3 regions of the Buttiauxella sp. genome follow, and region 2 is predicted to be linked to each of the others. Evidence: predicted binding sites of a transcription regulator. Region 2 holds the regulator's gene; each other region holds the start of a gene.

Region 1 (7,481 bases), on a different contig from region 2:
CGGCAGGCGTCCATCAGACGGCGCATCGGTTGGTAAACCCACCATGGCACCAGGTTGTCGGCACACATCAGGCCGCAAGGAATGGAAAGCACGATAGCCAGTGCGGTGCCCCAAACGGCGATTTGCAGGGTGATGGACATTTCACCCAGGTAGTCACGCCATTGGCTGAAATCAGGAGGGAAGAAGTCGGCCGCGAAGGTGGCCATGTTGCCGGAATCTTTAATCAAGGTGAGCGGGGCCATTTCCGCGCCATGCCAGGAGGCCACCAGCACCGAGAGTAAAACCGCCCAGCTGAGTAACGAAAACCAGCTGCGTTTTGGTGCGGCGACCTGAATGGTTTGTTGCATTAGGTGCTCCATGTTGGTGTTTGCCCTCACCCCGACCCTCTCCCACAGGAGAGGGAGAAAACCGTACAATCCCCTCTCCCTCAGGGGAGGGAGAAAACCGTACAATCCCCTCTCCCTCAGGGAGAGGGTTAGGGTGAGGGTGGGTTTACTGAACCGCTTTGTTCACGCTGCTCATTGCAGAAAGTGCTGCCGTCAGACGATCCAGGTCGCTAAGTTGGTTTTGCAACTCGCTGACTTTCAAGGTTTTGTCTTTCTCATCCAGGCCTTTGTTGTCTTTCACGCCTTGCATCTGTTTAAACAGGGCGAGCTGGCGAATCGGCACCAGTTGCAGGTCGCTTGATGGACGGAATGGAGCCCAGCCCAGACGAGTAAGCACTTCTTTTTCTTCCGGATTTTTTCCGTAAGTCATGAAGAAATCGTAGATTTTGTCTTTGGTGGTTTCAGACAGGTTCTTACGCCATGCAATCGGGTCGCCTGGGATCAGTGGAGATTTCCAGATGACTTTCAGCTCTTTCAGCTTGTCTGGCGCGGAAGTTTTCAGCTTTTCGAGGTTTTCGGTATTGTTGGTCGCCACATCAACTTGCTTATTGGCAACCGCCAGGGCGTTGGTTTCATGGCTGGCATTCACAGAGCGTTTGAACTCGCTCACCGAGGCGTTGTTCTTCGCAAAAACGTAGTATCCCGGGACGAGGTAACCGGAGGTTGAGTTCGGATCACCGTTACCGAAAGTCAGCTCTTTACGTTTTGCCAGCAGCTCTTGCAGGTTGTTGATTGGGCTGTCTTTGTTAACGATCAGCACGCTCCAGTAACCCGGAGAACCATCGGCTGCGACGGTTTGAGCAAAGACCTGAGCGTTAGCGCGGTCGACGGCTTCCATTGCCGAGAGGTTGCCGTACCAGGCGATATCCACTTTGTTAAAGCGCATCCCCTGAATGATCCCCGCGTAGTCCGGTGCGAAGAAAGCATTAACTTTCACGCCCAGCTTCTTCTCCATATCCTTGAGGAACGGTTCCCATTGTGGTTTCAGGTTTTGTTGTGATTCGGTGGAGATGATGCCGAAGTTCAGGGATTTCTCTTGTTCTTCCGCGTGAGCCGGGCTGAACAGGGCACTGACGCTTAACAGGCTGGTAAAGGCTAAGGCTTTCACGGCTTTGTAGCTCATGGCGGACAATTCCTTGAGGCGATTGATTGGTTGAAGTTTTTTATGCAGCCGCCGCATCAACGCGGTTAATGCTGCGGTAGAGATTCCCCAGCCGTTCGTTGTCGAACGCCGAGCTGTTTCCGTCGTAAAACACATGACCCTGGCGCAGCGCGACGATACGTTCGCAGTAGCGCAGGGCGTAATCCACCTGATGCAGCGTCACCACCACGGTGATACCGTCCAGACGGTTAATGTCGTGCAGCGTTTCCATCACGATGCGCGCGGATTCTGGATCCAGAGAGGCAATCGGCTCATCGGCCAGAATCACTTTTGCTCGTTGCATCAGCGCGCGGGCAATCGCCACACGCTGTTGTTGCCCACCGGACAGGGTGGACACGCGTTGATAAGCAAACTGCGCCATACCGACGCGGGTCAGCGCCTGCAATGCACGTTGCTTTTCTTCGCGAGTAAACCAGTTAAAACAGGTGCGCCAGAACGGCGTGGAACCCAGTGCGCCAATCAGTACGTTTTCCAGTACCGTCAGGCGGTTCACGAGGTTGAACTGCTGGAAGATGTAGCCGGTGTGGGCGCGGCTTTTACGGATATCGCTCGCCAGACGGCCCGCTTTTTGTACGGTGCGGCCGAGCAATTCCACGTGGCAATCGGGTGATTTATCGGAAGTAATCAGACCGCTCAGATGGCGTAAGAGGGTAGATTTGCCTGAGCCAGATGGCCCCAGCAGAGCAACCATCTCACCTTCATTAACCATCAGACAGACTTCATTCAACGCTTGATGCTGGTTGAAGGTTTTGCTGAGTTTGTTGACGCGAATAATTGTTTGCATCATTCGGCTCCTTAAAAAAGTTGCCTCATGGTGCCGATGAAATGTGACGGTTTTGTTAAGAATAAGTTTCCATATGATGAAGAGTGAGTCTCAGCCTGGAAGTCATCAAGCTAATCAGCTATTTGTCGTATTGTTAGGCGCTTCGTTTTTGTATTTGCTTACTGGTACCTGTCGGCCGTTGGGAAGGCAAATAATGGGCAAAAATATTATTTTTTGTGCCGATGGCACATGGACCGCTCCCGGTGTGGAAGCAAAGCTGGATGATGAAACCGTCGCCAGTAATGTTTATCAGTTATTTATTGATTTGAAAGGAATTGTCGACCAACAGAGTTTGTTGTTAGCCAATGAGCAAGAAAAAACGCTTACGGATAACAGCGGCAATGTGGTGCAAGTCGCGAAATATATTTATGGCATGGGCGATCCCCATAACGGTCTGATCAAACGTCTGGGTGGCGCATTTGGCGCAGATTTGATCGTGCCGATCATTCGTGGCTACACCTTTATCAGCCGTCACTGGCAGGCGGGCGATCGGATCTATCTGGTGGGATTTAGCCACGGCGCTTATACCGCGCGGGTTCTGGCGGAAATGATCATCGATCGTGGCTTATTAAGTCGTGAAAAACTCAATCTAAACCTGCGCAATAAAGAAGAAGCGTGGCGTTTTGCCTCGTCCGTGTGGGCGCAGTATCTTGCTCATTCAGCGGAAATGAGCCCGAGTCTGCTGGGCAGTGTGGTGCGCGAGTTACCGGGTTTTTTTTGCGACAGCGTGGATCCCACCTGCATTGCGCGGCCTGCTTCAATTGAAGCGGTTGCGGTGTGGGAAACGGTCGGGCAGATGGGCATTCCTAAATATTTCACTGATAAGCGTTACAACGTCTTCCGCTTTAACAATACCGAGCTGCATCCACGGGTGAAATACGGGCTACAGGCGCTGGCGATTGATGAGCAGCGCGTCGATTTATCCCCGGTGTTGTGGGACAACCGCGATCGTATTTTACAGGTGATGTTTCCGGGTATTCATCAGGATGTGGGCGGGGGCTATAGCACCACCTGTGAGGATCGCAGCTTGTCGAATGGCGCGTATTTGTGGATGCACGATGCGCTTGACGACCTGGGGATTAATCTTGCACCCAGCAATATTGTGGCTGATCCACTGGGGCCGTTGCATTGCGACTGGTATCCACCGACCCGTTATTTGCGCATCAACCCGCGCCAGCTTCCTCCGCCGGTGACGTCATCGATGATGGTGCATCAGTCGGTTATTGAGCGGCTGAGTGGCGGTTCAGTGCTGCTACAGCAGTCAGCCATCAACGGCGAGTGGCAGCCTGGGCCTTATATGCCGCAACCGTTACAGGACTATTTACGCGGGCTGGGGGCGATTCCCATTAACTGGGCCATTGCGCGGTAAAAAGATAGAGAACGGGTTGCGTAGGGTGGATAAGCGCTAGCGTCATCCACCATTTTCATCAGATATGTCGGATGACGCTGCGCTTATCCGACCTACGTTTGGTATCAGGTCGAACCGGTTACATTGGTTTTTCGACATTCACCATCCATGGGATTCCGTACTTATCGGTCAGCATGCCAAATCCTTTGGCCCAGAATGTTTCTCCCCAGGGCATCGTGACATCGCCACCCGCGGCCAGGTTTTCAAACCAACGCTTACCTTCGTCGAGATCTTTGGTGGCAAGGCTCAGTGAATAGCCTGTGTGTTTCACTTTATCAGCGGACATATTGCCGTCGCTCATCATCACTTCACCGTCACCAATCCGGACATTGGCGTGCATGATTTTGTCGTCAGGCCAGTTGAATCCACTACCGCAGCCTTCCGCCGTGTCGCTTGCTTCCTCCTTCGGCATCTCGCCAAAAGTCATTTTAAACAGCAGTTCAGCACCGATAGCTTGATTATAAAACGCGATAGCTTCTTCACAGGTGCCGTCAAAAAAGATGTAGGGACTTACAGACATGACTTGTTCCTCATAATGCGGAGTGCACAAGTAGTTTAGTTGTGGGGAGTAAGGCAAGCCAGGCGGGGGGAGGGGAAACTTCTTGTAGTGCGGATGAAAACGGTGGATGACGCTGCGCTTATCCACCCTACAACGACCCTACAACGATCCTTCGTAGGTCGGATAAGCGCAGCGTCATCCGACACTTAACTAGTTCTTCTTCACAAACTCTGATTTCAATTTCATCGGGCCAAAACCATCAATTTTACAATCGATGTTGTGGTCGCCTTCAACCAGACGGATACCCTTCACTTTGGTACCAATTTTCAGCATTGAAGAACTGCCTTTCACTTTCAAATCTTTAACCACGGTGACGTTATCGCCGTCAGCCAGCAGATTGCCGTTGGCATCTTTAACAATCAGTTGGTCGCTGTCTGAAGCGGGTTCGGCATCATTCCATTCATGTGCACATTCCGGGCAGATAAACATACCGTTGTCTTCGTAGGTGTACTCGGAATTGCATTTTGGGCAATGAGGGAGAGTCATTACTAGTATCCTCAAAAATAGCGGCTTTCCGCCAAAAGTGGCACAATTATACATTAAAACCCTACTTCTGCAGGGATTATTGCCGCTACACCTACTGCCATCGGGGTAAGCGAAACGCAAAGATTAATATTTAGTATCTTTAATCAATTGCTAAATTCGGGATGAAAATACAGAATTAGCTTATTGAAATGCGCTATTGTTTCTTTCTTTTTATATGCCACCTGATAACTTCATTTTTGAAAAGTAAGTTTAATTATAAAAACATCGAATAATTGATTTCCGCGCGTAATTATAATTACCGGTACTTAATTGACCTGCAAATATAAGTATTTTTATAAAAATCCGGATAATTTGATTTAAGTAAGGATTTTTTATGCATACACAAGCAATATTTGAGTTAAGTCAGGAGGCTGAGCGGCTATTACAACTCGCCTTACAAAATCTTAATTCCTTAAAAGCGACCTCTTTTACTACCCAGCCTGATGAAAATGACCAGGGTAAAGCGCAGGTGGGGTCGGTTGCCTCGTCTAAGTTTTGCCCGCGTACCATTCAGGAGCAGCAGGCCATGCTGCAAAATGAGTTACGCAAAATCACGCAGAATGAAATGGTTCTGGCCATTGTCGGCACGGTTAAAGCCGGCAAATCCACGACCATCAACGCCATTATTGGCACAGAAGTCCTGCCTAATCGCAATCGCCCGATGACGGCATTACCGACATTAATTCGCCACACGCCAGGCCAGCGTGAACCGGTGCTGCATTTTCCTTACGTGCAACCCATCGACAAATTAATGCAGACGTTGCAACTTCGTTTGCAACAAACCGACAGAGCAACGCTTGGCAGGCATCTGGAAATTGATCGGGATATGGCAGCATTATTAACCCGAATAACTGAAGGGGAATCTTTCGCTAAGCATTATCTGGGTGCTCAACCTATTTTTCATTGTTTGAAAAGCCTTAATGATTTAGTGCGTTTATCAAAAGCACTGGATGTGGCTTTTCCATTTAAAGCTTATGCAGCAATTGAACATGTTCCGGTAATTGAAGTGGAATTTGTTCATTTGGCCGGAATTAATGAAGGTCACGGGCAACTGACATTATTAGATACGCCGGGGCCGAATGAAGCCGGGCAACCGCATCTGCAAAAAATGCTGCGAGAACAACTGGCGCAGGCGTCTGCGGTGCTGGCAGTACTGGATTATACCCAGTTGAAGTCAGTTTCTGACGAAGACGTGCGAAAAGCGATATTAGGCACCGGTTCTTGCGTACCGCTGTACGCGCTGGTCAACAAGTTCGATCAAAAAGACAGGAATGGCGACGACGAAGAACAGGTTAAAGCATTGATTTCCGGGACGCTGATGAAAGGGATGATTGAGCCGAGTCATGTTTTCCCGGTCTCTTCCATGTGGGGATATCTGGCTAACCGTGCGCGTCATGAAATGGCGTTACACACGAAGTTGCCGGACCCGGATGAACATCGCTGGGTGCAGGATTTTGCTGATGCCGCACTCGGGCGCCGTTGGCAGCGTGATGATTTGGCAGATAGCGCAGTGGTACACCAGGCGGCAGAGCTGCTTTGGCAGGACTCGCAGTTTGCCGAGCCTATCAAAAAGGTGCTTCATGCCGCCCACGCCAACGCCTCGATGTACGCGTTGCGTTCCGCCTGCCAGAAATTACTTAACTACACGCAAAGCGCGGAAGAGTACCTGAATTTCCGCAGCCAGGGTTTACGCATCGCCAGCGAGCAATTGCAGCAGAATATTACGGCCATTGAAGAGGACATTAACCAGGCGGCTGCCAGCCAGCAGTCGGCTGGTGAAGTTGCACGCAGCAACGTCGATCAGGCTGTGGATGCGATGGAGGACTTTATCCGTCGTTATCAGCAACAGATTAATGCCAACGTAGCGGACTATTTCCAGAATGGCACGGTGCCAGAAAAACTCACCCGCCAGGCGATGGCGTTTGGCACCCGTCGTGGTGTCGATTTTGACGCCCGCTATGACACGCTGAGTTTTGACGACGAACAGTCGGCGCAGATTGCACTGCACAGGATCCGGGCTTCCTGCGAAATCATCCTCACCGCCGCGCAGGAAAAAATGACCGAGGAGCTGATGCATCTGTTCAGTTATCTGGAAATCGAACTGGCGGATACGCTGCGTAATACCTTAAAACCGATTGAATCCCGCGTCGCACAAGGGCTGGCGCAGGCCGGATTTCGCACCAATATCACCCTGCCGGTGTTCCATGTCGGGTTGTTAAATTTCAATGCCAATAAAGCCTTCAATGAACTGATTGAGGAACAAGATATTCCGGTCGCGCGGTTACGCCGTCCGGCGGGGATGCGGGGCACGGTTGCGCGCTGGCTCAATAGCGACGAGTGGGGCTGGGAAGGATACACGGTAATGCAAAGTCGCTACGTCATTTCGCTGCCCGATGTTCAGCACAAGCTGTGCGAGCACGTGGCTAACTTCCTGTTGCAGCTCAATCAGACCATGGCCGCGCAAATTGAAAATGCGGTGAGCGAGGGCATGTCCGCCTTCTTCGTCGATTTTTCCCAGGCGCTGGATGCGATACGCCTGAATCTGCAACAAAGTTTGTTGGCGCGTCAGCAAAATGAAGACGCGGTGATGAGCTTGCGTCATCAGCTCCAGCAGTGCG
Region 2 (7,481 bases):
CGCCCGTCCGTCTTCGTTATAGCTGTAAAAATCTCGCCATGGGGATTGCGGATTATGACTCGCACCGCTGCCATGCGTTTGCTGGCGGTCAAACCACTGGTGAGTATCGCCGCTGTGGTTGAATACACCGTCGAGCATCAGACGCATGCCGAGGCGCTGGGTATTTTTGCGCAAGCGCAAAAAGGCGTGATCGCCACCAAACTGCACGTCTACGTGGCGATAATCCTGGGTATCGTATTTATGGACACTTGGAGCGGTAAAGATCGGGTTGAGGTACAGCGCGGTGACGCCCAGGTTCTTAAGATAGGCCAGGTTTTCGCTGATACCGTCGAGATCGCCGCCGTAGAAGGTGGATCCCCCCGCATCGGCGATAAGCGGCTCGTTCCAGTCACGCAGAATAATGTCGCGTTTTGCTGCATGGTGATAATAGATCTGATCCTGTTCTGGCGTGCGTTGTTCGCTACGCGCAAAACGATCGGGGAAAATCTGATAGAAGATCTGATCCTGCACCCATTGCGGGCCATCATCAGGCAGATCGACTGCGAACTGCTCAAGGCGCGCAGGCGGGATCGACCTCAATCCTTGTGGTGTGAACCAGCGCTGTTTATCCAGCCATAACAATTTAAAACTGTAACGGCGACGCGGTTGGCCTTCAGATAAATCAATCACCCCACGCCAGGCGACGATGCCGTCACCCGGAGCTGCTTTCTGACGAGTCATCTGCAACGTGGTTTCCTCGTTATCTTTTTCATAACGCAGAACCACGCGATGCGGTAAATCATCGCCCGAAACCCACAACGTGATGGACAGCTTGTCTTTACGTGTCTGAATAAAAGGGGGCACCGGAAGGTGCCAGGCATTCAACATAATTTCATCCCCAGAGAATAAATTGACGCCACCTTGCCACAGCGTACGCGCGTATCACTCATCATTGCTATTTTTATTAGGGGAGGAAAGCGGGGGTGGAGAAATAGCGCCGGTTGCTTAATAAGTTAGCGAAACCTATAGTAAAAACACTCCCGTCCGATGCGCCCTGATAAAAGGAGATCTTCATGACTTTCGCCCGTAACCTTTCCCTGCTTCTGTTGGTACTTTGCTCCACCAACGCCCTGGCCAGCTCGCCCTACGAATCTCTGCAATTTGGAAAATATAAACAACAAATTACCGCAGACTTAAAAAAGACCTGCCATCCGCAAAAGAAAATGAGTGATGAAGCGTGGGGAAATAAAATCCTCGCCAATGAAGATAACAAGCTGTTAATCCGTGACGCGAGGATTGCGCTGGAGCGCAATAACGAGAAAAACTACTGGGATGCAATCAGTAAAGTTGAGTGCCCGGAAATGTAAGCGTTAGGGTGGATTGAGCTTGCGCTAATCCACCCTACTGCTATTCGTCGACGAGGTTAAAGCCGGTTTTTAGGAGCTTGCGGCGAGTAACTGGCGACGTTTAAACATCCAGCCAATCAACAGCAACACAATCCACACACAGCCGACATACAGCGAAATGCGAGTGTCCGGATGCCAGCCAATCAGCGCAATGATAAACACCAGGAAAACCAGGCCGACAACCGTGGTTATCACGCCACCCGGCACCGGGAATTTCAGCGCTTTAGTTTCTTCCGGGGAGAGCTTGCGACGGAAGGCAATCTGCGACAAAAGGATCATTATCCAGACCCAGACCGTAGCAAAGGTCGCCAGCGACGCAATCACCAGGAAGACGTTTTCTGGGATTAAATAGTTGAGCACAACCGCCAGTAACAGCGCGCAGCACATCACCAGCACCGTCACCCAAGGAATGCCATTGCGGGAAGTTTTGGCGAATACTTTCGGGGCACTGCCCTGCTCTGCCATGCCGTGCAACATGCGGCCTACACCGAAAACATCACTGTTAATGGCTGAAAGCGATGCGGTGATCACCACAAAGTTAAGAATACCTGCCGCAGCCGTAATCCCCATATGCTGGAAAGTCAGCACGAACGGGCTACCTTCCGTCCCCACCTGGTTCCACGGGTAAATAGACATGATGACAAACAGCGTGCCCACATAGAACACCAGAATACGCAGCGGAACAGAATTGATTGCGCGTGGAATGGACTTCTGCGGGTCTTTCGCTTCACCCGCCGTAATACCAATGATTTCAATGCCGCCGTAGGCAAACATCACCATCTGCAACGACATAATCATGCCTATCCAGCCATTGCTGAAGAAGCCACCATTGCTCCACAGGTTATGAATCCCCGTAGGCTGGCCACCGTTCCCAATGCCCCAAACGATGATGCCGATACCGGCTGCAATCATGATGATAATGGTCGCGACTTTGAAGAAGGAGAACCAAAACTCCAGCTCACCAAACACTTTTACGCTCATCAGGTTAATGGCGCAGATAATCAGCACCACGCTCAATACCCAGACCCAATGCGGCACGGCCGGGAACCACAGCCCCATATAGATGCCAAACGCGGTGACATCGGCAATCGCGACAATCAGGATTTCAAAACAGTAGGTCCAGCCGGTGATGTATCCAGCCAGCGGGCCAAGGTTATCCTGGGCGTAGCGTGAGAATGAACTGGCGGAAGGGTTATGAACAGACATCTCCCCCAGCGCACGCATAATGATATAAGCAGCAACCCCACCGATGATGTAGGCCAGCAACACACTTGGGCCAGCCATTTTGATAGCGTCTGCCGAGCCATAAAACAGCCCGGTGCCAATTGCCGAACCCAACGCCATAAAGCGTATGTGCCGGGTACTCAAGCCGCGCTTGAGTTTATTAGCGTTTTCCATTGATTCCATACCTGCTTAACAATAAAAAAAACCACGGAGCTAAGCCCCGTGGTTGTAGAAATTTATAATTTTTAGTGGGCTGCTTGAGTCACTTGTCGTCCTGCTGCGCGGTCCCAAACGATGGCAATCACTACCATGATGAGGGTTGGGAGCAACCATGCCAGGCCCTGATCGGACAACGGCAAGCGGGAAGTCCACGCCGGTAAAATATCACTGATTGCCGAGGCTTTAATGCCATCAATGATACCAAACAAGGTACTGATGAGCATGGCTGGCGCAATCACGCGAGTCGAGTTATACCACCATGGGCGGGTGAAACTCAGCACCACCAGCGCAATACATGGCGGGTAAATCGCCGTCAGCACCGGAATCGAAACCTGAATCAGATGGCTCAACCCAAGGTTTGAAACCACCATTGAGAACAGGCCGAGGATAAACACCAGCGAACGATAAGACAGCGGCAGATACTGGCTGAAGAACTCGGCACACGCACAAGTCAGGCCAATCGCCGTAACCATGCACGCGAGGAAAATCAGCGCAGCCAGGAAGAAGCTACCCGCACCACCGAAGGTGTGAGCCACGTAAGCATGCAGAATCGCAGCACCGTTGGCATTCTGGTCAGCAACCAGCGTTGCACTGTCTGAACCCAGGCGGAACAGCGCCAGGTAAATCAGCGTTAAGCCAATACCGGCAATCAGACCCGCCCAAATGGTATAGCGTGTCAGCAGACGGGATTCAGTCACACCACGCGAACGGGCAGCGTTGACAATGACAATCCCGAAGACCAGGGACGCCAGGGTATCCATCGTCAGATAGCCATTCACAAAGCCGTTAGAAAACGCGGCATTCTGATACGCCTCAGTCGCAGTACTGATACCACCCGCAGGCCACAACATGGCCCCTGCAGCCAGCGCCAGCAGCGCAACAATTTTCACCGGAGCCAGCACATGGCCGACGGTATCCAGCAGTTTGCCCGGATACAGTGAAATGGCGATAACAATGGCGAAGTAAACCAGGCTGTAGATAAACAGCGGCAGTTCACCGGTACCGACCAGTGGAGCAATCCCCACTTCGAAGGAAACGGTAGCCGTACGTGGTGTGGCAAAGAGCGGGCCAACAGCCAGGTAGCAAATCGTTGCCAACAACACACCGGCACGACGGCCAATCGGTGAGCTCAGGCTATCAATACCACCGCCTACACGAGCGATGGCGACGATAGTCAGAACCGGGAGACCAACAGCTGTCACCAGGAAGCCTAATGACGCTATCCAGACGTGTTCACCCGCCTGTAACCCCACCATAGGTGGAAAAATAATATTGCCTGCACCGACAAACAGCGCAAAGGTCATAAAGCCCAGTGCGAGGATGTCTCGAGATTTCAAATGATGGGTCATAAAATATTTGCAGCCTGTGGGTGTGTGGTGTTGAAAGTATTCAAATTTTTATGTCTGGTAACTCGGCATAAAAGCGGTGATCAGTAGTAACGACAGCGAAAAATCCTTTCAGGGCTCGGTGGCGAAGAATAGTTGTTTGAATTACCACTCAAATCCAGTCGGTCTACTAATCACAGGGCGGCAATTAAAACGCTTATAGCGTTTGAAGGCAAGAAGGGATCCCAAAACCAGATTGATCTCCTTAAATTAACCTTAAACTTAGTGGATTTGGTTACGCATTAGAAAGTTGCATGGTTTATTGTGTGGTTAAAATATAACCGATTAAGTGTTTTTGATTTACAAGTGAGCAAAAAAAACACAGGCCAGCAAGCTGACCTGTGGAAAGTTATTTTGACAGAATTCATCGATAACCGCTTTTTTTAGGGGGATAAGCGCTAGCGTCGGATGACGCTTCGCTTATCCGACCTGGGAAAACTTATTGTCAGTCTATTTCTCGCTAACGATTAACCGCTCAGGCATGACAAAGGAAAACGTCGATCCTTTACCAGGCTGGCTTTCGATTTCCAGACGCGCATCGTGATGGCTTAAAGCATGTTTCACTATCGCCAGCCCTAATCCACTGCCGCCTGTTTGCCGCGACCGCGCCTTGTCCACGCGATAAAAACGCTCGGTCAGACGAGGAATATGTTCTGCTGAAATGCCCGGCCCGCTATCTGCAACACTAAAGGCCGCCCCACCTGTGACCCGTTTCCAGCTCACCGTAATATGCGTCCCTTCCGGCGTATGGTTCACCGCGTTATACACCAGGTTTGAAATCGCGCTGCGCAGTTGTTCATCGTTACCGAACACTTTTAACGTGGGATCAATATCGAACTGGAGTGTCTGCCGTTGCTGGCTGAGGGTTTGCGCTTCTCTCTCCACCACACGCAGCATCAATGGCACATCAATCTTTTCATTGAGTGCCATGGCGGGAGCCGCTTCAATTTTTGACAGTGTCAAAAGTTGTTTCACCAGGCCTTCCATACGCGAAGTTTGCTCACGCATAGTGCCAAGTGCTTTATCCCGCAGCGGCCCTTCCAGTGACTGATCCTGCATCATCTCCAGATAACCTTGCAGCACGGTTAACGGAGTGCGCAATTCATGGCTCACGTTGGCAAAGAAGTTACGTCGCGCCCCTTCCAGTTGGTGCATCTGAGTAACATCACGCGCCACCATCAACCACTGTTCGTCACTGTAGGGCATCACGCGGAACTCAAGATGTCGCCCATTGTTCAGCACCAGCGTCAGCGGACGAGCGAAATCTTTTTGTGTGAGATAACGGGTAAATTCCGGGTAACGCAGCAAGTTAAGGATGTTCTGCCCGTTATCGTCCGGCCAGCGTAACCCCAGCAGTTGTTGAGCCAGTCCATTACACCAAAAAATCGTCCCTTCTTCGGTCGTCAGCACCACCGCATCGGGCAATGATTCCGCACCGCTACGAAAGCGTTTAATTAAATTGCCTAACTCTTTGCGGCGCTTTTTATTACGCAACTGCATTTGGTGCAGACCGTATAACAACGGATCCCAACTTCCGCGGCCTGGTGGTGGCGTCATACTGCGATCCACCCACAGCCACCACGACAAACGCAGCAAATTCCAGAAATGCCAAACCAGCAGTCCGGTGACTGCCAGTAATAAAAACCAGGGTAAATGGCCAAAAATCAGGCCCAAAATGACGGCAGGTAAACAACAGAGCGCCAACTCCATCACCAGCCTTTTCCATGACAACCGTTCCAGCACGCGTCACTCTCCTGCTAAGGGATTAAAAACGGGTTGAGAACCGATAACCCGTACCGCGTACTGTTTGTACCATTCGATCATGTCCACTATGTTCGAGCGCTTTACGTAACCGCCGGATATGTACGTCCACTGTTCGGTCTTCGACATAAACATTGGTGCCCCATACGTGATTAAGCAATTGTTCACGGCTATAGACTCGTTCCGGATGCGTCATAAAGAAGTGTAATAACTTAAATTCCGTCGGGCCCATATCCAAAGGATTTTCACCGGTCATCACGCGATGTGATGAAGGATCAAGGCTAAGCCCTTGCATTTCAATCACCTCTTCCACCGCCATTGGCGAGATGCGGCGCATTACCGCTTTAATACGAGCCACCAACTCTTTGGGTGAAAACGGTTTAGTAATATAGTCATCGGCCCCGACTTCAAGGCCACGCACGCGGTCTTCTTCTTCACCACGCGCCGTCAGCATCATTACTGGTATTTCACGCGTCAATGCTTCACGCTTCAAATGCTTGATAAACTGAATACCCGAACCGCCTGGTAACATCCAGTCCAGTAAGATCAGGTCTGGAAAAGGCTCGATAAGCAGATTCACTGCACTGTCAAAATCTTCCGCTTCTACAGGCTGAAAACCGTTTTGCTCGAGCACAAAGCTCACCATCTCACGGATTGGAGCTTCATCTTCTACGACTAAAATACGCTTCGCCATGATTCGCCCTGCTTAAGGAAGATACCCAAAGGTGTCATTGTTGTTTCGATGCGGCGCCATTATGCGTCAGATTTATGACAGATTTATGAAAAAAATGACTGTTTGATGACTCATCATTTTGATTTATGACACAGAGACATATGACGTTTTTCACCTCGCCCCCTTATAATTGAGGCCTCGCTTTTAAGCCACCGGACAACTCATGCGCATAATTCACACATCAGACTGGCATCTTGGTCAAAATTTTTATACCAAAAGCCGTGGTCCAGAGCACCAGGCTTTTCTTGACTGGTTGCTCAAAGCGGCCGTAGAACATGATGTGGATGCGATAATCGTGGCGGGGGATATTTTTGATACCGGCTCGCCGCCGAGCTATGCCCGCGAACTGTATAACCGCTTCGTGGTGCAGCTTCAGGCGACCGGTTGCTCACTCGTGGTTCTGGCGGGGAACCATGATTCTGTCGCGACACTTAACGAATCTTGCGAATTAATGGCGTGTCTGAATACCTATGTCATCGCCAGCGCGCGCCACGATGCCACCCAACAGGCGATGGTGCTCAACAAGAAAGATGGAGCGCCTGGTGCGATTCTCTGCCCTATTCCATTTTTGCGCCCACGCGATATTCAAAACAGCCAGGCGGGTTTGTCCGGCCATGAAAAGCAGCGTTCATTAATGGAGTCCATTAGCGAACATTACCAACAGTGTTATCGCGTAGCTTGCGAATTACGTGCCGATGCGAAGTTACCCATCGTCGCCACCGGGCATTTAACCACAGTGGGCGTGACGAAAACCGATGCAGTGCGCGACATTTA
Region 3 (7,481 bases), on a different contig from region 2:
CCATTTTATGCGGCAAGAAAAAAAACTCCGGAATCTATATATTATCCCACTTATCACATAACTAGGTCTACGCAGGGGCCTGCAAGCCGCATTAAGCCAGGGGATGTTATCTGGGTTGTCGCTCAATTGTATTCTCCTTGGGATTCTTATAGGCAGCAGTTACCCCCTGCTTTAGACATGAAACTTATCGTTAAAAGCATTAGCCAAACAGTTGTCAATGACCGCCCGTTACTGCGTTTTAGAGCCGCAGAAGGGTCAATGTGGTTTCCATATAAAAATGCCGTTGAGATTTTGATTGAATTGCAAACGTTGAACCAAAATAATACCGAGATGCCTTTATGGGGAAATCCAGAACAACAAATTGGTTACTATTTGCAGAGCATTAGGCAGCTAAAAGATGGAGCTAAACTTCAGGAATGGGCTTCGAATATCAATCTTGAACCCTTCTATTTTATCAGTTACAGAATTAAAGATGGGACATTCCAGGCATGGCTTCAGGTTGCCAAATTGATCCATGAAGAAAAAGTTGTATTTTGGGACCGCTGGACATTACCGAGGCGTATGGTCGAAAGACGCGAGTTTATCGATGACAAGATTTTAACTGGCTTCCTTCAGCAAAAAATTCAGCAGTGTCGCCAGGTGATACCTATTCAAACCGATCTATACGGTGCAGCAGGAAGCTATTCTGCACTGGAAAAAGCATACGCGATAGGTTTAGGAAAATTAAAACCTTGAGAAACAATTAACACTTTTCCACCATATATTTCTACAAACCAGCCATCCTCATAGCAGCTGTAGGCAGCTTCAAGGTAGAAGCGGACATGATCAGAGCAATACCCTGCGATAATCAAACGGCTGGACCCTCACCCTGAGATGCTGAACATGCCCGGCACACAGAAAAAACCCCATACCTTCGGGGTTTAATACTTTATATAAAAATTCACGATCCTAAACTAACGGGCAATCGTTTAATCTTTGCCAAGTATTTTGCATGCTTCTTTCAGTCCCAGACCAAAGTAATCTGTATAAAAAGTATTATTAAAATTATTGTCTTTCCAACAATTTTCTAAGGGCAGACTGATCAATCCCGTAAATGGTTCATCATATATATTGGTTACTTTCGGACGATCCGCCTCATCGAGCTTATCGAACCATTCAACCCAATCAGGTACACTTTCAGTTTGTACGATTACAAATTTAGCACCACCGGTATTCTCTGGAGTCAGATCTTTACCCAACTGTTGAGGATTTTTTAGCGTAATACCCGTTTCCTCTTTAAGTTCACGAATAACGGTACCGAGACTATTTTTATCTCTGGATTCATATTTACCTCCGGGAAGATGATAACCACCCCGGACCTTTGGTGGGTTCCCCGACTTCCCCCCTTTCGCAACCAGCACGTTTTTTCCATCAGTGAGTATGAGATATATCTTAGCCATGATGAATTCCTTTATTTATACCCAACAAATTATCACCATACAGGTAAACTTAATGCTCAGATTACCTGTGAGAATAATTTTCAGGTTCGTTTAATTGAAAGTATTTTCTACAATGATGTTATTTTACTGTTGAAAACATCTAATGAATTATGACCGACAGAGGGCTGAAATTGCTCATGTGAATCAAGGTCTAATGAAAGATCAGATACATGATTCAGCGGTGTTGATTTTGGATTGAATACATAATAGAGATCCTGACATTTTTTAAGCATACCGGCAGTATCAATGTCTTTATTTTCTGCTTTAACAGTAACTTGATAAACCTGTATGAAATCATTCAACGTGACTTTGCTCATGTCCACAATGGAACGGTAGAGGACAAATGAGCTGACCTTATCGCATTTTGATTTCAATGATGTGGATGTCACCGTACGTGACCATCCGGCAAAATCCAGCCGAACCATTGACGCACCTTCAAGAATAGCGCAATACCTGCGTACTTCGCTTTCAGAACCCTCAGTTGAACCAAATAGAATATTAACAAACCCACTCACGATTGTTGCAACAGCAGATTTATTGTCGCCAGCAACGAAATCTGAAACGGAGTTATTAACAACATCAGTAATGTTTTTTGCATTATCTGACGTAAACGCTTTAGTCTGATAAATAAAAGATTGGATTGAGCTTATAGGAAACGTTCTGTTGGTACCCAGTCCTGCACCTAATAAATCAGTGTTTATTTTTTCTGCATAATATTGAGTTTTTGACTGACCAAGAGCCATGAGAGTATCAAGGTGAGCCGAACATTCATCGCGTAATTCTGGGGATAAATCCTGACCCAGTAATGCTTTAGTAATTGCAGCCATAATTACACCTCCAATAACTGTAAAATATCAGGAATGTTATTACTGAATTCGAAACAATTAATTTCGCCATCAATAATAACAAGCTCACTGGTGAAATAAAATTATGTCTCTGCCGGCTTATTGTATATATAATACTTTCAGTTGACGCCAGTAGTATTACTAAACCTTTTTGCTGATATTATTGTGACAAAAAGAAAGATAAGAGATCAAAATCAATAATTTCCCCGCTGACAAAAAACATTGTTAATTACATATTATCGGTGATCATCCCGTTGTCAGGAGTGATTAATAAGTGATGGTCACAATTTATTCAGTCGCCGCCAGGTAAAGCAAATTTCCCCGCAAAAAATTCAATCGCTTTTATACCCTTCATACCTCAAGTTGCACGTGCGTTGGCTTTCCTCGCTCACCCCAGTCACTTACTCAAGTAAGCTGCTGGGGACTCACTGCGTCGCCGCCTTCCTGCAACTCGAATTATTTTGGGTATATACTGAAAACAAAGGTATTCTCGCCAAATACATTCATACAGTTTATGTCCGTTCGATGGAGATACTGGAAGCAACATGATTGTACCCTACTCCTATGCTCTACCCATTATTGCCGCGCTGTCGTTAGCAAGCCAGGCGAGTTTTGCCGTGGATGCAAGTCGCCCGAAAAAACATGCCGATGCGGTGCTCGCGCTGATGAGCTATACCGTCTGGCCAGATGTCACCGCCAGCGACCTGAATATCGATAACGGCAACAGTGAATCCAAAGAGCTGTCCATTACCCAGTTTGGCGGTGGCGCGACCCTCAGCAAGGAAGTCCCGATTTATCTTGAAGGGACGATGGGCTATAGCCGCTACGACCCGCAATTTGTGCTATCCGATGGGACCCAAACCCGCAAAATCCCCACCAAATGGAACAGTCTGACCGCCACCGGAGGCATTGGCTGGGATTTTCACCTCTACACCGACAGATGGGGCGGCAATATGGTGTTGCGCCCTATCGCCAATTTCATGCTCGGCACCATGGCCAGTGATTTGCGTATTGGCTCGTATGTTTTCCAAAAACGCACCAATCGGGATTTTGATTTCCTCAATGGCGGGCGACTCAATGCCTATGGGCTTGGCGGGTCGCTGATGCTCGATTACGAATTGTTCTCCAAACCGCAGGACATCGATATCGAGTTGCGCTACTCCAATATGACGCTGCAAAGTTTTGGCAACACCTCAGAGGCGGTCAAAGGCGAGGCTAACACGCAAAATGTCGGCGTTTATCTGCGCCGCCGTGCGCCAGTTTTCGACTGGACGTTGCTTAACAAGCCAGTGCGTTATGTTCTCGAAGGGGCGCATACGGAATATATTGGCGAGCAACGCGGGCAACTCGGTTTTAATAGCCTGACGTCGATGGGATTAGGGTTTGAGCTCGATAGCAGTGATTACGACGTTTTCATCACTCGCACACGGCTGGTGGCACGTTATATGTTTGGTAATAACACCAACGGTTACGGCTTGGGTCTGGCGATGAGTTTTTAAAATCACGCAAAATCAACATAAAGGTGGATGATGCTTACGCATATCCACCCTACAAAACCGCCAGACCACTCAGTTTATTTCAACGCTTCCGGCAGCTTAATCACCCACAACTCGTTTTGCGACTCGGGTTTTTCCAGCGGTTTTAAAGCGATTTTAGTCGCGACCTCGCGCCCTTCACGCGTCAAATGGCCTTTGCCATCCACTTCATAATCGTCAGCTTTTTTGGCATCAGCTTCAGGATTTTCCAGCACCGCTTGCAGGCCGAAATCGTTATCGTTGATCACGGCGATAGTCTGGTTATCAATCAGGGTCATGCCTTCGGCTTTTTCTTGTTGCCAGCCGAGTTTACGCAGATCAACCAGCTCTTTTTTCTCTGCCAGTTTGATACCACGCGCCTGCAGTTGTGCCGCATCATCAAATTCCGGGGCTTTTTCTTTATCAAAACGGCTCAAGTCACTCGCCTTGCTAAGATCGACCACATACACCAGATTGCGCATCACTTTGTTTTTATCGCCGCCCTGTTCGATGATCAACAGACGGTTATCGTCCAGCGCCACAATATCGCCAATCTTGGCATCTTTGGCTTTCTTATAAACGTCGATATCAATCGGGTAGCCATACATTGCAGTTTTACCGGTTTCCGGATTGACGCTCACCAGGCGAGTGAATTGCGCACTGTTTTTACTTTTACCGTCAATATCCAGCGTACTTTGTACCGCAGCAATAATGCGCCCGTCCGGCATCCGCGTGATGCCTTCAAAACCCCGGTTGGCCTGACGCCATTTGATGATATTCGGCAAACCGTCCGCTACCCCCTGCTCACCTTGTTCTGCCTGCGGGCCATACTTTTTGAGGATTTTGCCTTTGCTGTCGATATTAATGATGAATGGGCCGTATTCGTCACACAGCCAGTAACCGCCCTTACCGTCCGGGGTAATGCCTTCGGTGTCCAGCCCGCGCTTGTCGCTCGACAATTGCTGCAACGTATCACTCAGTGCGATTTCATTGGTCGCGCCAATCAAACCTTCTGGCAAGGGTAAACCGCTGATCGGCCCGCTTTCGTCATGCAATGGGTGGGCGTCGGTGGCCAGTGCTTTGCCATCGGCCACGCGGATAGTCATCATCAATGGGGTGTATTTCGGGTTAGCAAAAATCTTCGACTCTTTTTTACCTGATTTCGGCGAGTCCGCATTCGGGCCGCGGTCAGTCACGGTGGCAAACACCAGCGTTTCCCCCTCTTTGCCGACAAACTGCAAACCTGAGCCTACGCCCACCGGCAATCCTTCAGGGAAATTCGCGGCATAGGCTCCCTGGTATTCTACATGGTCGCCTTGGGGGAATGTGACAACGTAACGATCAACATGCGGCTGTGCCGCCTGACTTGCCAGAGGAATTAAAGAGGTCAGTACTAGCGCAAAAGGTTTTAATTTCATTAGGTTCGCATCCGCGGTTGGGGTCACCGATTTTGGTCAACAAGGTATAAAGCAGCTATATGACACAAATATGACTATTTTTTGATGTGATTATTTCTGTGGCTAAATATCCCGCGCTACTTGCCGATAACCCTTAGGTACTGGCTGAAACGAGTCAGATCATTTTTCAACATAAGGGTATTGCATGTCAGTCAGGCGTTTTTCGATTCTTGTTTTCAGCACATTGCTGATTATTTTCCTTGTTAGCACCGCATCCAACATCTGGTCTTTAACTCGTAGCAATCAATCTCTGGATAACGTTAACCGCGAGATCCACGTGGTTTTATCGGTCATCGACCCGATTAACCATAGCCGTACCATGCGTGTTCGCGCCATGGAAGCGTTAGAAGAACATGAGCAAGGATTTAGCGATCAAGGTCAGCTGGCACTGGACGGTGCGCAAGCGGTGTTGGGCAAGGCTAATTCTGCGTTTCAGGCATATCTGGAAGCACCGAAACAGCCGGGTGAACAGGTGCTGACGGATGCCTATCAGAGCGCCTTTGTGAACTATCGTGAACAAGGTTTGCAACCCTTGCTGGATGCGGTCAAAGCCAACGATGCCACGCGGGCTCGTACACTTGTGACCACCACTTTGCCAGAACTTGATCGGCAGTTTGAAATTGCGCTGGATAAACTGCTGGCGTTCCGTCAGCAACACGCCCAGCAACTGAACGAGGATGCCCAGGACAGTTTCAACCAAAGCCTGATAAGCATCGCCATTTTTGCCCTGATCTTCGCCGTCATTCTTGGCGCGGTTTACTGGCTGCTGAAAAAACGCGTGCTTAACGAGCTGGATAAAGCGAAATCCCATTGCACGGAAATCGCCAACGGCCTGCTGCATACGCCGATTATCGCCACTGCCAAAGATGAAATTGGCGCGATGATGCGAGAGCTTGAGCAAATGCGTGTTTCTCTGGCGAGCATTATCGGCCAGGTTCGCGAGTCGAGCCAGACCGTGGCTTACGCTTCTGAGGAGATCGCCGCAGGCAATACCGACCTGTCTGCGCGTACCGAAGAGCAGGCATCGTCGCTGGGTCAAACCGCAGCCAGCATGGAACAGCTGACGGTCACCGTGAAACTGACTTCTGACCACTCGCATCAGGCGAATAAACTGGCGAGCGGCATGTTAGTTGCGGCCAATGACGGTAATGAAATTGTCAGTGATGTGATTGATTCAATGCGTAATATTGAATCCAGTTCCAGCAAAATCGACAATATCATTAGCATCATTGAAGACATCGCTTTCCAGACCAATATTCTGGCGTTGAATGCGGCGGTCGAAGCGGCACGCGCCGGCGAACAAGGGCGTGGATTTGCCGTGGTCGCAAGCGAAGTCCGCAATCTGGCGCAACGTTCGTCGGTGGCTGCCAAAGAGATTAAAGAGTTGATTGAGTTGTCGGGCGAGCAGGTCAATATCGGCAGCAATCTGGTGAATCGCGCCGGTGAAAGCATGCAGCGAATTTCCAATGCGATTAAACAAGTGACCGGTTTGATGGAAGAGATTGCGGTGTCGACCGGTGAACAGAGCCGTGGCATCGAGCAAATCAACCAGGCCGTGGTGCAGATGGATGTGGTGACACAGCAGAACGCCGCGTTGGTGGAGCAAGCTTCCGCAGCGGCGATGTCGCTTAAAGAGCAGTCACAGGCGCTTAATGAAACGGTGGCGGTGTTTAAGCTGGCTTAAACATCGGTGATAGTGGTGGATGACGCTGCGCTTATCCACCCTACCAAACCTAATACGTCGCACCATTCGACAATGCGGAATCACAGGTCGGATCATCCGACAAAACCCAACATTAAAGCCCAACGTAGGTCGGATAAGCGCAGCGTCATCCGACACAATCCAACATTCAAACCCAACGCAGGTCGGATAAGCGCAGCGTCATCCGACAAAACCCAACATTAAAGCCCAACGTAGGTCGGATAAGCGCAGCGTCATCCGACAATGCTAATTACCACACTTTTGCGGCAAGCTCCGTCACCAGGCGCACTTTGTCCCACTGCTGTTCCGGCGTCAGGCTATTGCCCTCTTCTGTTGACGCAAAACCGCACTGCGGGCTCAAACAAATCTGGTTGATATCGACGAATTTCGCCGCTTCGTTAATACGTTCCTGTATCAACTGCGGGTTTTCCAGCTCGCCATTTTTGGTGGTGATAAGCCCCAGAACCACCTGCTGATGACCCGGA

The links. Region 2 encodes PhoB, which activates phosphate uptake and scavenging genes when phosphate is short. Its sites were predicted from a motif close to CTGTCATAAAACTGNCNNAT; they were not measured.
Region 1: phnC (phosphonate ABC transporter ATP-binding protein) is a predicted target of PhoB. The motif match lies at 2,374-2,393, and genes of this name have one in related genera.
Region 3: WBL83_RS00830 (esterase-like activity of phytase family protein) is a predicted target of PhoB. The motif match lies at 5,313-5,332, and genes of this name have one in related genera.

The regions. Positions count from the first base shown of each region.
Region 1 is NZ_JBAVHX010000039.1:114,607-122,087, forward strand. Features, by position in the region: gene phnE (phosphonate ABC transporter, permease protein PhnE) at 1-347, opposite strand, end outside; gene phnD (phosphonate ABC transporter substrate-binding protein) at 493-1,509, opposite strand; gene phnC (phosphonate ABC transporter ATP-binding protein) at 1,550-2,332, opposite strand; gene WBL83_RS22400 (phospholipase effector Tle1 domain-containing protein) at 2,526-3,740, shown strand; gene yjdN (VOC family metalloprotein YjdN) at 3,859-4,299, opposite strand; gene WBL83_RS22410 (zinc ribbon domain-containing protein YjdM) at 4,489-4,824, opposite strand; gene WBL83_RS22415 (dynamin family protein) at 5,198-7,481, shown strand, end outside.
Region 2 is NZ_JBAVHX010000003.1:5,570-13,050, forward strand. Features, by position in the region: gene malZ (maltodextrin glucosidase) at 1-867, opposite strand, end outside; gene WBL83_RS00360 (YicS family protein) at 1,053-1,346, shown strand; gene proY (proline-specific permease ProY) at 1,416-2,783, opposite strand; gene brnQ (branched-chain amino acid transporter carrier protein BrnQ) at 2,855-4,177, opposite strand; gene phoR (phosphate regulon sensor histidine kinase PhoR) at 4,664-5,956, opposite strand; gene phoB (phosphate response regulator transcription factor PhoB) at 5,979-6,668, opposite strand; gene sbcD (exonuclease subunit SbcD) at 6,871-7,481, shown strand, end outside.
Region 3 is NZ_JBAVHX010000004.1:104,216-111,696, forward strand. Features, by position in the region: gene WBL83_RS00810 (hypothetical protein) at 1-735, shown strand, start outside; gene WBL83_RS00815 (NUDIX domain-containing protein) at 969-1,439, opposite strand; gene WBL83_RS00820 (hypothetical protein) at 1,547-2,305, opposite strand; gene WBL83_RS00825 (hypothetical protein) at 2,869-3,822, shown strand; gene WBL83_RS00830 (esterase-like activity of phytase family protein) at 3,897-5,255, opposite strand; gene WBL83_RS00835 (methyl-accepting chemotaxis protein) at 5,440-6,978, shown strand; gene WBL83_RS00840 (cobalamin-independent methionine synthase II family protein) at 7,247-7,481, opposite strand, start outside.